DNA from 2 places in the Erwinia billingiae Eb661 genome. Region 1 is predicted to be linked to the other one. Evidence: predicted binding sites of a transcription regulator. Region 1 holds the regulator's gene; the other holds the start of a gene.
The links. Region 1 encodes CRP, which controls carbon source genes, mostly activating them, when cyclic AMP is high. Its sites were predicted from a motif close to ATGTGANNNNNNTCACAT; they were not measured.
Positions count from the first base shown of each region.

Region 1 (7,714 bases):
ATCCGGGTGCAGATGCAGCATCACGCTGGTTTCGGACTCCCCGCCGTGAATGCCGTGCTGTAACTCCTCCGCGCTAAACAGGTCGGAAGAATCAATGGTGCGGAACCAGCTGGCGCCGACCGCAAACAGATCGAGTTCGATGCGCAGCTGGCGACAGACGATTTCCATCAGCTGCGGTTGCCCACCATGGGAATTCCAGAAAATCAGTTTACGGATCCCGGCACGCCAGGCGCTTTTCGCCACCTCAAACCAGACTTTACCCAACACCTCATAAGGAAGGGTTAAGGTGCCGGGAAAATTGAGGTGCTCATCGGATTTCCCCACCGGCAGCGCCGGGAGGATCAGTACCGGCAAATCCGCCGGCATTAACTCGACCGCGCGCGCAATAATGCCCGCGTTGATGGCGGCATCCACCCGGACCGGCAGGTGCGGACCATGCTGCTCGACGGCGCCAATCGGCAGCACCGCGATCACTTTATCCATGTCCAGCTCACTGAATTCTCGGGTGGAAAGATCCCACCACCAGCGTGACGACGGCATATTCATCTGGCACCTTCTCCTGCATCATTTTTGTCAGTCTGCGGATATTCGTGGCCGAATTGAAGCAGCAAAAATGCGGCGCAGCGTTGCTTTTTTGGCATCAGAGAGTGGCAAAGATGACACCCGTGCGCGAAACATGGTACCAATGCGTGATCGATGTGACTTTACTCAGGGAGGTATGCGCATGTCAGCCAAACATCCGGTTATTGCCGTCACCGGCTCCAGCGGGGCGGGAACCACCACCACCAGCCTGGCCTTCAGAAAAATTTTCCAGCAGCTGAATCTGCATGCCGCCGAAGTCGAAGGCGACAGCTTTCACCGTTATACCCGTCCTGAAATGGATATGGCGATCCGTAAAGCGCGCGATATGGGCCGCCATATCAGCTATTTCGGCCCGGAAGCCAATGACTTCGCCCTGCTCGAACAGACCTTCGCGGAATATGGCCGGTCAGGCAGCGGCAAATCCCGCAAATATCTGCACACCTATGATGAAGCGGTACCCTGGAATCAGGTTCCGGGAACCTTTACGCCGTGGCAACCCCTGCCGGAACCGACCGACGTGCTGTTTTATGAAGGGCTGCATGGTGGCGTGGTGACGCCGCAGAACAATGTCTCGCAGCAGGTTGATTTGCTGGTTGGCGTGGTACCGATCGTTAACCTGGAGTGGATCCAGAAACTGGTGCGCGATACCAGCGAACGCGGCCACTCACGCGAAGCGGTGATGGATTCGGTGGTGCGATCCATGGAGGATTACATCAACTTTATTACGCCGCAGTTCTCCCGCACGCACATTAACTTCCAGCGCGTGCCGACGGTGGATACCTCTAACCCGTTCGCGGCGCGCGGTATCCCGTCGCTGGATGAAAGCTTTGTGGTGATCCATTTCCAGGCGCTGGAAGATATCGACTTCCCGTATTTGCTGTCGATGCTGCAGGGATCCTTTATCTCGCACATCAATACGCTGGTGGTGCCGGGCGGCAAGATGGGGCTGGCGATGGAGCTGATTATGGGGCCGCTGGTGAAGCGTCTGATCCAGGGTAAGAAAATAGAGTAAGCCCCGCGGGCACGGGGCTTAGGGCGGCGATGGGATGACTTACGCCGGTAACTCAATCACTTCATAGCTGTGGGTGATTTCCACGCCCTTGCCCAGCATCAGTGCCACCGAGCAATATTTCTCCGCGGAGAGATCGACGGCACGCGACACCGCTTTATCGCCTAAGGCCACGCCGGTGACGATAAAGTGCAGATTGATGTGGGTGAACAGGCGCGGGGCCTCTTCACGGCGTTCGGAGCTGAGCTTCACTTCGCAATCCTTTACGTCGTGGCGGCCCTTCTGCAGAATGGAAACCACGTCGATTGCGCTGCATCCGCCCGCGGCCATCAACACCATCTCCATCGGGCTCGGGGCTTTATCGCCCGCATTTCCGTCCATCAGAACCTGATGCCCGGATGAGGATTCTCCCAAAAACGTTAACCCTTCAACCCACTTGACTCGAGCCTGCATAACAATTTCCTCTAATTCATTCAGTTATCGCCAGATTACGCTTTAGGCAGAAAAACGGCAATGCGGCAATTTTCGCACTATGCTGAAGCGAGACAACACAAGACACTCGTTGAAAGCTGTGCTACAAACAAAGCTGTAATATTTTCGTCAGTACTCTACAGGCACGACGAAACGAATCGCATAACGAGCCAGGCTTTTAACAGAGGCCCGAATAAATTTCCTGATGGGAAACGCTTGACTATTTCAACGCCTGGCAGGGAACTCTGCCCCTGTATTTAGGCACGATTACAACAGAGGATAACAGCGAATGGTTCTCGGCAAACCGCAAACAGACCCGACACTTGAATGGTTCCTGTCTCATTGCCATATTCATAAGTATCCATCCAAGAGCACGCTGATTCATCAGGGTGAAAAGGCAGAAACCCTCTACTATATCGTCAAAGGTTCAGTAGCGGTGCTTATCAAGGATGAAGAAGGCAAAGAGATGATCCTGTCTTACCTCAATCAGGGCGACTTTATTGGCGAGCTTGGCCTGTTTGAAGAAGGTCAGGAGCGTAGCGCGTGGGTACGCGCGAAGACAGCCTGTGAAGTGGCTGAAATCTCTTACAAAAAATTCCGTCAGCTGATCCAGGTTAACCCTGACATTCTGATGCGCCTGTCTGCACAGATGGCGAATCGCTTGCAGGTCACTTCTGAGAAAGTGGGCAATTTAGCTTTCCTCGATGTGACGGGTCGCATCGCGCAGACCTTGCTGAACCTGGCAAAACAACCGGACGCCATGACGCACCCGGATGGGATGCAGATCAAGATCACCCGCCAGGAAATTGGGCAAATCGTTGGCTGTTCTCGTGAAACAGTGGGACGCATTTTGAAGATGCTGGAAGATCAGAACCTGATCTCGGCACACGGTAAAACTATCGTTGTCTACGGCACTCGCTAATCGGCTCTGATCCACGGCGCAACACCTGGTGTTGCGCCTTTTTATTTGGTGTGGAGTGATGTGGCGTCGACTGATTTATCACCCGGAGATCAACTACGCATTGCGCCAGACGCTGGTGCTCTGTTTACCGGTAGCGATGGGATGGCTACTGGGCGACTTGCAAAAAGGGTTGCTGTTTTCCTTAGTCCCTGCCTGTTGCAACCTCGCTGGCCTTGATACTCCTCATAAGCGCTTTTTCAAACGCCTGATCGTTGGCGGAAGCCTGTTTGCCTTCAGCAGTTTCCTGATCCAGTATCTTGCCGGTCACCACGTTCCCCTGCCCGTGATCCTGTTTTCGATGGCGATGCTGCTGGGCGTCACCGGTGAAATCAGCCCGCTGCATGGCCGCCTGCTGCCCGGCTCGCTGATAGCCGCAATCTTCACCCTTAGCCTGGCAGGACGCATGCCGGTGTGGGAACCGCCGATGCTCTACGTGCTCGGCACCATCTGGTACGGCGTGTTCAACTGGGTCTGGTTCTGGCTGTGGAAAGAGCAGCCGCTGCGGGAAACCTTAAGCCTGCTCTATCGCGAGCTGGCGGGTTACTGCGAAGCGAAATACACCCTGCTGACCAAACTCACCGATCCGGAGAAAGCCCTGCCTCCGCTGCTGGCGCGCCAGCAAAAAGCGGTCGACCTGATCACCACCTGCTATCAGCAGATGCATATGCTGTCAGCCACCAACAACAATCACCACAAGCGGCTGACCCGCGCGTTTCAAATCGCGCTAGATTTGCAGGAGCACATCTCCGTCAGCCTGCATCAGCCGGAAGAAGTGCAAAAGCTGGTGGAGCAAAGCCATGCCGAAGCGGTGATCCGCTGGAACGCGCAGACCATCGCCGCCAGGCTGCGTGAACTGGCCGACGATATCCTTTACCACAAGCTGCCCGAGCGCTTCACCATGGATAAGCAGCTTCAGGCGCTGGAGAAGATCTCACGGCAGAATCCGGATAACCCGGTGGGCACCTTCTGCTATTACCACTTCAGCCGGATTGGTCGGGTGCTGCGTACCCAGCGTCCCCTTTATCAGCGCGATTTGATGGCTGACCGGCAGCGCCGACTGCCGCTGCTGCCGGCCATCAAAAGCTATTTGTCGCTGAAATCGGCCGCCTTGCGCACCGCCGCCCGCTTTGCGGTGATGCTGACCTTTGCCAGTTCGCTGGCGCTGTTCTTTAATCTGCCCAAACCCTACTGGATCCTGATGACGGTCATGTTTGTCAGCCAGAACGGTTACAGCGCAACGCGCGTCCGCATCCAGCACCGTGCGCTGGGCACGCTGGCCGGGTTGGTGATTGCCGCGGTGACCTTGCGCCTGCAGGCACCCGAATCCATCGTGCTGCTGGTGATGCTAGCCATTACCCTTATCAGCTACCTGTTTATCCGTAAATTCTACGGCTTTGCGATGATTGGCTTTACGGTCACCGCAGTGTATTCGTTGCAGCTGCTCTCGCTTAACGGCGCAGACTTCCTGCTGCCGCGTTTACTGGATACGCTGATGGGTTGCCTGATTGCCTTCGGCGGCACCATCTGGTTGTGGCCGCAATGGCAAAGCGGGTTGCTGCGGCAGAATGCGCATGACGCGCTGGAAACCTATCAGGATGCGCTGCGGTTATTGCTGGGGAATGAACAGGACCCGGTGAAGCTGGCCTATCAGCGTATCCGCGTTAATCAGGCGCACAACGCCCTGTTCAACTCGCTCAATCAGTCGATGCAGGAGCCAGGCTTTGATCCCAGCTATCTGGCGGATATGAAACTGTGGGTGACGCACAGCCAGTTTATCGTCGAGCATATCAATGCCATGACCACGCTGGCGCGGGAACACACCATGCTGACCTCGTCGCTGGCGGAGCGTTATCTGCAGGCCTGTGAGGTTGCGTTGCAGCGTTGCCAACAGCGGCTGGAGTATGACGGGCCGAGCTCAGAAGCGAACGTGCTGGATACGCAGATGGAGTTGAATCAGGGGCCGGTGACCATCCTGGAAAGGCATGTGAAGCGGATCCTGGGGCACCTCAGCGTGATGCACACCATCTCGTCACTGGCGTGGAGCGCGCGGCCGCATCATGGGCGCTGGTTGTCCCGACGGTTAAGGAAGTCGACGTAAGCAGAATGGTGCGGAGAACGGCAGGCGCGGATCGGGAGCTGAGCCACTCAGCTCCCGTTTTTGTCGGTTAAGACAGGACTTTTTCGACGGCTTTGGCGAAGCGCGCCATGCCTTCTTCAATGTCGGTCGGCTCAATCACCAGCGAGGGCGCAAAGCGGATCACATCGGTACCGGCATTCAGGATCATCACCCCTTCAGCGGCGGCGGCATTCAGAATATCGCGCGCTTTGCCCGCATGTTGTGGCTTCAGCGCCGCACCAATCAGCAACCCTTTACCGCGAATGTCGCTGAAGAGATCCAGCTTCGCGTCCAGCGCTTTCAGCGCGGTGACAAACTGCTCACGACGCGTTTCCACCCCGCTCAACACCGCTTCGGTATTGATGATATCCAGCGCGGCTTCGGCAATGGCACAGGCCAGCGGATTTCCGCCGTAGGTGGTGCCGTGCACGCCTGGCGACATGGTGGAGGCAATTTCGTTGGTGGTCAGCATCGCACTGACCGGGAAACCGCCGCCCAGCGCTTTCGCGGTGCTGAGGATATCGGGCGTCACGCCGTAATGCTCATAGGCGAACAGCTTGCCGCTGCGACCCATACCGCTCTGCACCTCATCCAGTACCAGCAACGCCTGATGTTCGTCACAGAGTTTGCGCAGCCCCTGCATAAATTCAACGGTCGCGGGCATCACGCCGCCTTCACCCTGAATCGGCTCAACCACGATGGCGCAGGTGTGATCGTCAATGACCGCTTTGACCGCATCCAGGTCATTGAACGGCACATGCACGATATCGGCAGGTTTCGGGCCAAAGCCGTCAGAATATTTCGGCTGGCCACCGACAGAAACGGTAAACAGCGTGCGGCCATGGAAGCCGTTGTGGAAAGCGATGATTTTGCTTTTGTACGGCGAATGGCGTTTAGAGGCGTAATAGCGGGCCAGCTTGAAGGCGGCTTCATTGGCTTCAGCACCGGAGTTTGCGAAGAACACGCGCTCGGCGAAGGTGGCGGCGATCAGCTTGCTGGCAAGGCGCAGTGCGGGTTCGTTAGTGAACACATTGCTGGTGTGCCAGAGGGTTTCACCCTGCGTTTTTAACGCTTCCACCAGCACCGGATGGCAATGTCCCAGCGCGGTGACCGCAATCCCACCGGAAAAATCGATGTACTCTTTGCCCTGCTGATCCCAGACACGGCTCCCTTTGCCTTTCACTGGCACAAACTGCGCTGGTGCATAAACAGGCAATATCACTTCATCAAATGTCGCCCGCGTTACCGCTAATTTATCCGCTGCCATTGACTACCTCATCATTTGTAACGTTGCAGGAAAGTGAAATTATAATCATAAAATATGCATAATAAATCACTCAAAGGCAATTTATTTACGCGCGAGAAAATTCGCCAGCAGCTGATGCCCTTGCTCGCTAAGGATACTTTCCGGATGGAACTGCACGCCCTGCAGCGGCAAATGGCGATGGCGGAAGCCCATAATCTCGTCCGGTTGCCCGTCTGCGAGGGTCCAGGCGGTGATTTCAAAATCATCGGGCAGCGAGCCGTTTTCCACAATCAACGAATGGTAGCGGGTGACGGTGAGCGGATGATTCAGCCCGGCAAACACGCCGCCATCGTTGTGTTCAATGGCGGAGACTTTCCCGTGCATCACTTCGCGCGCCCGCACCACGCGCGCGCCAAACGCCTGGGCAATCGCCTGATGCCCCAGGCAGACGCCCAGAATCGGCAGCTTTCCGGCGAAGGCGCGGATAGCCGACAGAGAAATCCCCGCGTCGTCAGGCGTGCAGGGCCCCGGAGAAATCACCAAATGTTCGGGCTGTAGCGCCGCGATCTGCTCAAGGGTGATCCGATCATTCCTGTGGACTTCAACCTCGGCGCCCAGCTCGCAAAAGTACTGGTAAAGGTTCCAGGTAAATGAGTCGTAGTTGTCGATAAGCAGTAGCATGGTGGCTCCGGGCGGGATCAGGACCGCGCTATTCTACGCACTTTCCGGCCGTTCGTTTACCACTTTGCCAAACGCGGCGGTCAGTAAGCTGAGATCCCCGTCCAGACTCGCCTGGTTCGCGGCCTGCCAGCTTTCCGCATCCATATTCTTCCACTGAATATCAAACCCGGCCTGGATGATCACCTGCTCAAACAGCAGTCGCTGAGCGCGCCCATTGCCGTGCAGGAACGGATGCAGCACCGTGAGTTCGCAGTAATACCACGCCAGACGTTCAGTCAGCGTTTCCAGCGGCAAATCGGCCAGGCCATTCTCATCTTCGAGCGACTGCATCAGCGCATTGCCTTCTTTCTCGATATATTCGAAATGGCAGCACGGCGTGTCGCCCAACTGGATATCAATGCGGCGCAGTTCGCCCGCATCCTCAAGGACATCCTGAAATAAGGCATGGTGAAGCGCCCGCAAATGGGGAAGTCCGGGATGAGCAGGGCCGGGATCGAAGGCGGTGCCGTCTAACTGAAAACTGGCGAGGAAATTGGCTTCCAGTCGTTGCAGCCAAAGGCTGTGTTTTTGTTTCTCGGTGACTTTTTTGGACATGCTGCCTCCATGACGAAGTGATTGCTGCTTAATGCGGCCGGGCGGCCGCGTGCA
Region 1 covers NC_014306.1:4,623,171-4,630,884, forward strand. Annotated here, with positions in the region: gene EBC_RS22545 (creatininase family protein) at 1-546, opposite strand, end outside; gene EBC_RS22550 (phosphoribulokinase) at 725-1,594, shown strand; gene EBC_RS22555 (OsmC family protein) at 1,634-2,044, opposite strand; gene crp (cAMP-activated global transcriptional regulator CRP) at 2,352-2,984, shown strand; gene EBC_RS22565 (YccS/YhfK family putative transporter) at 3,043-5,121, shown strand; gene argD (bifunctional acetylornithine/succinyldiaminopimelate transaminase) at 5,189-6,406, opposite strand; gene EBC_RS22575 (aminodeoxychorismate synthase component II) at 6,488-7,066, opposite strand; gene EBC_RS22580 (putative adenosine monophosphate-protein transferase Fic) at 7,100-7,660, opposite strand.

Region 2 (7,714 bases), 1.4 Mb from region 1:
TCGTCGATCCGCCCGCCGATAATGGTCACTTCAATCTGCTTAAATTCTGAGAGAAACAGCGCGATATGCAAATCTGAGGTGATCACCCGCAGTTGCAGGTGCGTCAGGTGACGCGCCAGCTCCAACATGGTGGTACCGGCGTCCAGTACCACTGAATCACCGGACTTCACCAGGCTGGCCGCCGCCTGCGCAATGGCCTGCTTTTCGACCAGATTACGCTGCATTTTTTCCAGCGTGGTCGGCTGAGCGGGGATGAAGCGGTTCAGGGTGACACCGCCGTGCGTGCGGCTAATCACGCCTTCCTGGTCGAGCTTGATTAAATCCCGTCGGATCGTGGCTGGCGACGTGGAAATAGCCGCCACCAGTTGATCGACAGTCACCAGATTATGGCTTTTCAGATAGTCCATAATCTGATCGAGGCGGCTTTGTCCCTTCATATGTCCTTATGCGAGCTGCATCGCTAACTGGATGGAGATCGCCATGCTCTCAGACTTCGCTTTACCTGTCCAGGCAATATCAAATGCCGTTCCATGGTCAGCCGAGGTCCTGATAAACGGCAGCCCGGCGGTGATATTTACACCATCATAGAAGCCCAAAAGCTTCAGCGGAATGTGCCCCTGGTCGTGATACATCGCTACCACGATATCGTACTGGCCTTCGTAGCATTGCAGGAAAACCGTGTCCGGCGGGCAAGGCCCGGTTACCGTCAGGCCTTTGGCCTTCATCGCCTCAACCGCAGGGCCGACCAGGGTGATCTCTTCATCGCCAAACAGACCATTTTCCCCGGCATGCGGGTTGACGCCCGCCACTGCAATACGCGGATTCTCAAAGCCAACACGCTTAAGGAAGGTATCCGCCATGGTAATCACCGTTTCCACGCGGTCACGGTTCAGCGTGTCGAGGAACTTGCGCAGCGCAATATGGGTGGTGACATGAATCACCTTCAAACGGTCGGTGAACAGCACCATGCCATAATCTTTGGTGTCGGTCAGCTTAGCCAGCAGTTCGGTGTGCCCGGGATAAAGATGCCCGGCTGAATGCAACGCCTCTTTATTCAACGGCGCGGTAGCAATGGCCTGCACTTCACCGGCCATCGCCAGCTCGGTGGCTCGCTTCACACAACGATAAGCCAGATCGCCTGCGGCAACCTGCACCACCCCGGCTTGCAACGCATCCGGATCGGCAAGCGGTTCGTCGATAACATTGATGATGCCCGGCGCAAAGTGCGCATCGGCGACCTTATCCAGCACCCGCAGCTCCGCCTGAGGCGTAATGCCCATCGCCATAATGCGGCGCAGCGTACTGGCACAGCCGATCACCACCGCGGGTGCCCCGGAAAGCTCGCCTTCGGCCAGTGATTTGATGATAATTTCCGGACCAATACCCGCCGGGTCGCCCATGGTAATCGCAATAATTTTACTCACTCGCCTTCTCCTCAATAAAACGAAAAACTTCTACCAGGGTGGTGTCATCACCAAAGCCGCCGGCCTTGGTAAGCACCAGCAGGTCATTTTTTACTTTCAGCAGATGGCCGTAAGGCACGCAGCCCGCCACCTGTCCGTGAATCTGGAAGCCTTCAGCGCCCAATCCCTGCGCCACCGCAATCGCCACATCGCCACCCGAGAGATACAGACCTGCCGGCGTCACTTCATCGAGCACTTGCCGCGTTAATGTCGCCAGAAAGCCGCAAATCGTATCGCCCAACTGCTGGCGACTCAGGCTATAACGCTGGCACAGTCCGGCAATCGCCTGCCGCTGAGTGGACTGCTGACAGGTGCGGATCATGCAGTGCTGCCCCGCCCGCATCGCCTCAATCGCCATCTGCCTTAAGGCAGTCAAATCCGTGTGGCCGGTAAAAATCGCCTCAATATCGACATCAATCAGTTGCAGCACATGATGTTTTTGCAACTGCTCAAGCTGCTGCTGGGCAACTTCACTCATCGAACCGACAACCGCCAGAACCGGGCCTGCATTCCCCATGCCCGTAACAGCAGGTGCGACAGGAACGCCAGCCAGATGCCTGCTTAGCGCATCGCTCAGTCCAGCGGCGCCCGCCAGTAACGGGCGCGGTTCAAGCAGTGAGGCAGCCTGCATAATGCGCTGCAGGTCCTCATCGGTCTCGGCATCAACCACCAGCAACTGATGCCCCTGCGCTATGGCGCGGGCCACCACGTCCTGAAGATCGGACTGGCGAACGTCCTGCAACGTAATCTCTCCGCAGGCCAGTGAGCTTTGCTCCAGCAATCTTGCCTGTACGCTCGCATGATTGAGCGGCGTTTTAGGATCGCTGGCATATTCGGTGTCGGTCAGCAACACGCCATGGATATAGCAGCTTCCCTGCCGTGTGGTTCGTCCAAGCCTGGGCACCGCAGGCACCACCAACCCCACGGCCGCGCCGCTTGCCCGAAAAGCCGCCTCAATTTCGGCGCCAGGATTCCCGCGCAGGGTGGAATCGATCTTCTTAAATACCCAACCCTCGCGGGCGATATCGGCCCAACGCTCCACGGCTGCTCTGGTGCGGCCGGCAGCCAGCCCGGGACTGGCGGCACGGCTATCGGTGTTGATCACCCAGACATCGGCACTGTGCGCTTCAGCCTGCGCTTCAACAGCAAACAGCACGTTGACCCTGGCACCCGCTATCGCCAACCCGCTTCCCGCATCGTTGGCTCCGGTAAAGTCATCGGCGACCACCAGCACGGGTGTCTTCCACAGACGCTGAGTCATCTCTTCTCCTGAATGCGAGGGAAAGCCCATTGCTCTCGCTGATAATGATTATATTCAATCATGATTGATTATATGTGAGCAAGATCAAATTAATCAAAATCAATTTGTCCTATAAAATTAGGCACTGCTCGTGAGGCTCAGACGAGTAAATGACGAAATAAAATCACCCTTAGCGGAAAGCAAGGGCAGAGACAAGGTATGACAATGAATATTAACAGCACAATAATCAGTGGCTATCAGACACTCAATGATATTGGCTATCTGCTAAAGAACCGACAGCACGTCCTGTTGGTGACTGACAAGAACATCGGCGGCATCCCTTTAGTGCAGACGTTGATTAAGCAGATTTGCGACACCGTGCCGACGGTAAAAATGATCGACAGCGTGCCGCCGGAGCCGAGTCAGCATGATGTGGCGGCCATTGTGGCGACGCTGGATATCCAGGGCATTGATTTAGTCATTGGTGTGGGCGGCGGCAGCGTGCTGGACGTGGCTAAGCTGCTTTCGGTGTTGTGCGTGGAAAATGCACCGACGCTTGCGGCGTTGCTAAACGGTGAAAAACCGCAGAACCGCACGGCGTCGTTACTGATCCCCACTACTGCCGGCACCGGCTCTGAAGCCACGCCGAATGCCATATTAGCTATCCCTGAAAAAGAGACCAAGGTCGGCATCATCTCCCCGGTGATGCTACCGGATTATGTCGTGCTGGCACCTGAACTAACCACCAGCATGCCCGCGCATATCGCCTCCTCGACCGGCATTGATGCGCTTTGCCATCTGATTGAATGTTTTACCGCCACCGTCTCCAACCCGGTCAGCGATAACTACGCGCTGATCGGCCTGAAAAAGCTGTTTACCAGCCTGGAAACCGCCGTGGCCGAACCGGAAAATCTGGTAGCAAGGCTGGATATGCTGTGGGCGTCTTACTACGGCGGCGCGGCGATTGCCCATGCCGGTACGCATCTGGTTCATGCCATGTCCTACCCGCTGGGCGGCAAATATCACATTCCTCACGGCGTGGCGAACGCCATTCTGCTGGCACCCTGTATGCGCTTCGTGCGCCCGGCCGCTGTAACCAAATTTGCCCAGGCCTACGACCTACTGCCGGATGCCAACCTTTCGCTGAGCGATGAACAGAAATCACTGGCGTTGGTCGACTACTTCTCCGCGCTGGTGAAGCGGCTGAAGCTGCCTGCCAGCCTGGATGAACTGGGCATTGGTTCCGATCACCTGCCTTACCTGGTTGAGGCCGCGCTGGACGTCCAGCGTCTGATGAAAAATGTGCCTGCCCCGGTCAGTGCCAATGACGTGCGAGACGTCTACCTGACGCTGTTCCCGACCCAGAATCGCTAACACTTTACGAGGACACCATGAGTAAAAAAATTACCGGCGTACTGACCGCCATCGTCACCCCTTTTACCGCTGCAGGCGACTACAACGAAGCGGCAATGCGCGTGCAGATCCAGCGTCAACTGGCGGCTGGCAACGGTATTTTCTGCGGCGGCACCAATGGCGAATTCTTTGTGCTGAACGAGCAGGAGAAGCTGGCCGTGACCAAAACCTGCGTGGATGAAGTGGCGGGCACAGCCTCTGTAGTGGCACATGTTGGTGAGATCTCCACCCGTGAAACCATTCGTCTCGGTCAGCAGGTTGCTGCGCTGGGTGTCGATGCTGTTTCAGTGATCACGCCGTACTTCGTGCCGCTCAAGCAGGAAGAGCTGATTGCCCATTACCGAGCGGTAGCCGATGCGTTGGATGTGCCCGTGTTCCTCTACAACATCCCGGCCCGCACCGGCAATACGCTTGAGCCCGCCACCGTGCGCACGCTCGCCGCGCACCCGAATATTATCGGCATTAAAGACAGCGCGGGCAGCTATGAAAGCCTGAAAGGCTTCTTGCAGGCGGCGGAAGGCATTGAGAATTTCAACGTGCTTAACGGACCGGATTCACTGATCCATCAGGGCTTTATTGAAGGATGCTCCGCCTGTATTTCCGGGCTGGCCAACGTCGCACCAAAAGAAATTAACGCGATCTGGGCGCGCTTCAACGCCGGGGATATCGACGGTTCCCGCAAGGCGCAGGAAAACGTCACCGGGTTGCGCACCGATCTCTATAGCGTCGGGTTCTCCCCTGCGGCGGTGAAAAAAGCCGTCGCGCTAATGGGCCATGATGTCGGTGAAAGCCGCTATGCCGTGTGCTTCAGCGCAGAAGAAGAGCAGCGTATTCGCCAGATCGTCACCCAGTACACGCAATAATTTTGAGCGGCACCGCGCAGGCGTTGCCCGCATTCACACCAAGGAAACCATGATGAAAGTGATTTGTACCTCACCCTCATTTGCCAAATACGATGCGCAGCCGATCCGCGATTTGCAGGCCCAGGGTTTTGAGCTGATTACTCTGCCAGCAGATGCCCCGCTGAGCGCGCTCGAACCGCACCTCACCGACACCGTCGCAATGATCGTGGCCTTTACCGAAGTCAATGACGCGCTGCTGGATCGCGCGCCGCAGTTAAAGATCGTCTGCAAGCACGGTGTTGGCGTCGATAACATTAACCTGAAGGCCACGCAAGCCAGAGGCATTTATGTCACTAACGTGCCTGATGCCAATAAGCATGCGGTAGCGGACTTCGCTTTTGCGCTGATCCTGAATGCCGCACGTCAGGTGACGACGGCGGCGGTAGAAACCCGTGCAGGCCACTGGCCGCGCATTTTCGCCACCGATGTCTACGGCAAAACGCTGGGCATTATCGGCCTGGGCAATATCGGTAAGCAGGTTGCACTCAGGGCAAGCGGTTTCAATATGCGCGTGCTGGCCTTTGATTTTTATCCGGATAAGACCTTTGCTGCCGAACACAACATCGCGTTTGTTTCGATGGATCGGCTGACCGAAGAGAGCGATTTCATCACGCTGCATACGCCGCTCACCGATGAAACCCGCAACCTGTTTGATGCTGAGCGTCTGCGCAAGATGAAAAAGTCCGCCTTTCTGTTCAACGTCTCACGCGGTGGCGTAGTCAGCGAAACGGATCTGTATCAGGCCCTGGCAGACAACGTGATTGCTGGCGCGGCTGCCGATGTCTTTGATCACGAGCCTCTGAGCGAACATCCCCTTTTTTCTCTGGCGAACTTTATCCCCACGTCGCATATCGCAGGTTATACCGACGGGGCGATCAGCGCGATTGGCGAACGCTGCGTGCAGCAAATCGTGCAGTGTGTCAAAGAGCAGTCAAGACCTGTCAACATCATGAACTCGTTATAAAAAAAACCGGGCATCGCGTTCGTCCCGACCCAAGAAGCCGAACCCTGATTCGGCCATTAATCACCTCTGTACCGGGCTATCACTATGAAGACTCAAGCAGGTAACACCCGTATTCGCTGGTGGATTGCAGGCCTGATGTGGCTGGCAATCGCCATTAACTATATTGACCGCACCGTGCTATCGGCTGCGGCACCGCATCTGATCGATGAGCTCAGTCTGGATCCGGAAATGATGGGCTTTATTATGGCCGCATTTTTCTGGTCGTATTCGCTGCTGCAAATCCCGGCGGGCTGGTTTGCCGATCGCTACGGCCAGAAAAAAGGGCTGGGGATTGCCGTTGCCTGGTGGTCCATCGCCACCTCGGTGATGGGGTTGGCAACCGGCTTTAAATCACTGCTCGCCTTACGTCTGGCACTGGGGGTTGGTGAAGCGGCGGCTTACCCAAGTAATGCCGGTATCACCGCACGCTGGTTCCCGGATAAGGAGCGCGCCACGGTTTCAGGTCTGTTCGACAGCGCCTCAAAATTCGGCGGTGCCGTTGCCATGCCGCTGATCGTCTGGATGATCTATGCCGTGGACTGGCGTCTGACCTTTATGATCATCGGTGCTGTGGGCCTGCTGTGGGTGATTGCCTGGTACTTTATCTATTCGGAAAACCCGGAAGATCATAAGCATATTAGCCGGCAGGAGATCAGCCTGATCCGCGATGGACAACTGCGTAAGCATGGCGATAAAAATGTCCGACCGATGAAATGGTACAAATTGCTGCGCTACCGCAATATTTGGGCGATGTGTATTGGCTTCTTCACCATCAACTATACCTCTTACTTCTTTATTACCTGGCTGCCAACCTACCTGGTGAAAGAGAAAGGCATGGATTTCATCAAGATGGGTATGGTCGCCGCGCTGCCACTGCTATGCGGTATGGTGATTGAGGTGCTGGCTGGCTGGGCGTCAGATCGCATCGTGCACAAGAAGATCCTGTCCCTGACCGCCACCCGTAAACTGTTCCTGACCATCGGCCTTTTAATGGCGCTCTGTATCGGCTTCGCCCCGTTTACCGACTCGGTGTTTATGACGGTGCTACTGCTGTGCATCGCCAAATCGGGCACCACCGTCGCCGCATCTCAGGTCTGGGCGCTGCCTGGTGATGTCGCGCCCGAAAACAGCGTTTCAATTGTCGCTGGCTTGCAAAACACCGTCTCAAATATGGGCGGCGCCATTGGTCCGATTGTCACCGGTGCCATTGTTGCCGCCACCGGTTCCTTCACCTGGGCGCTGGTGTTTTCCGCTGCCCTGGTGGTGATCGGCATCATTAACTACCTGTTCCTGATGGGTAACGTTGAGCCCATTGAGGACAACGAGACCGCAAATTCCCCTCAGCTGTCTGCGGGAAGAGTCTGACCCGAGGCCCGTTCCCTCCTCCCTCAGCCATGAGGGGAGAGGGAACCGTCGTTAAAAAACAATAAAAATATCCTGTACCGGAGCCGATCATGTCGATTAATTCTCATGAGAATGCTGTTCTTGATAAGGCAAGTGCAACCCAATCTACCGGGAAAATGCGGTTCGTTATTCTGACCGTGCTCTCTGTTGGCATCGCCATCAACTACATTGACCGCGCGGCAATGAGCGTGGCCATCCCTTTTATGTCCCATGACCTGCAGCTTTCCAGCACCGACAGCGGCCTGCTGCTCTCCGCTTTTTTCTGGAGCTATGTCCTTTTCCAACTGCC
Region 2 covers NC_014306.1:919,037-926,750, reverse strand. Annotated here, with positions in the region: gene EBC_RS05490 (DeoR/GlpR family DNA-binding transcription regulator) at 1-437, opposite strand, end outside; gene EBC_RS05485 (D-threonate 4-phosphate dehydrogenase) at 444-1,424, opposite strand; gene dtnK (D-threonate kinase) at 1,417-2,724, opposite strand; gene EBC_RS05475 (iron-containing alcohol dehydrogenase) at 2,929-4,077, shown strand; gene EBC_RS05470 (dihydrodipicolinate synthase family protein) at 4,095-4,979, shown strand; gene EBC_RS05465 (phosphoglycerate dehydrogenase) at 5,032-5,982, shown strand; gene EBC_RS05460 (MFS transporter) at 6,067-7,386, shown strand; gene EBC_RS05455 (MFS transporter) at 7,476-7,714, shown strand, end outside.
Region 2: a site for CRP is predicted at 2,797-2,814, ahead of EBC_RS05475 (iron-containing alcohol dehydrogenase). Genes of this name have one in related genera too.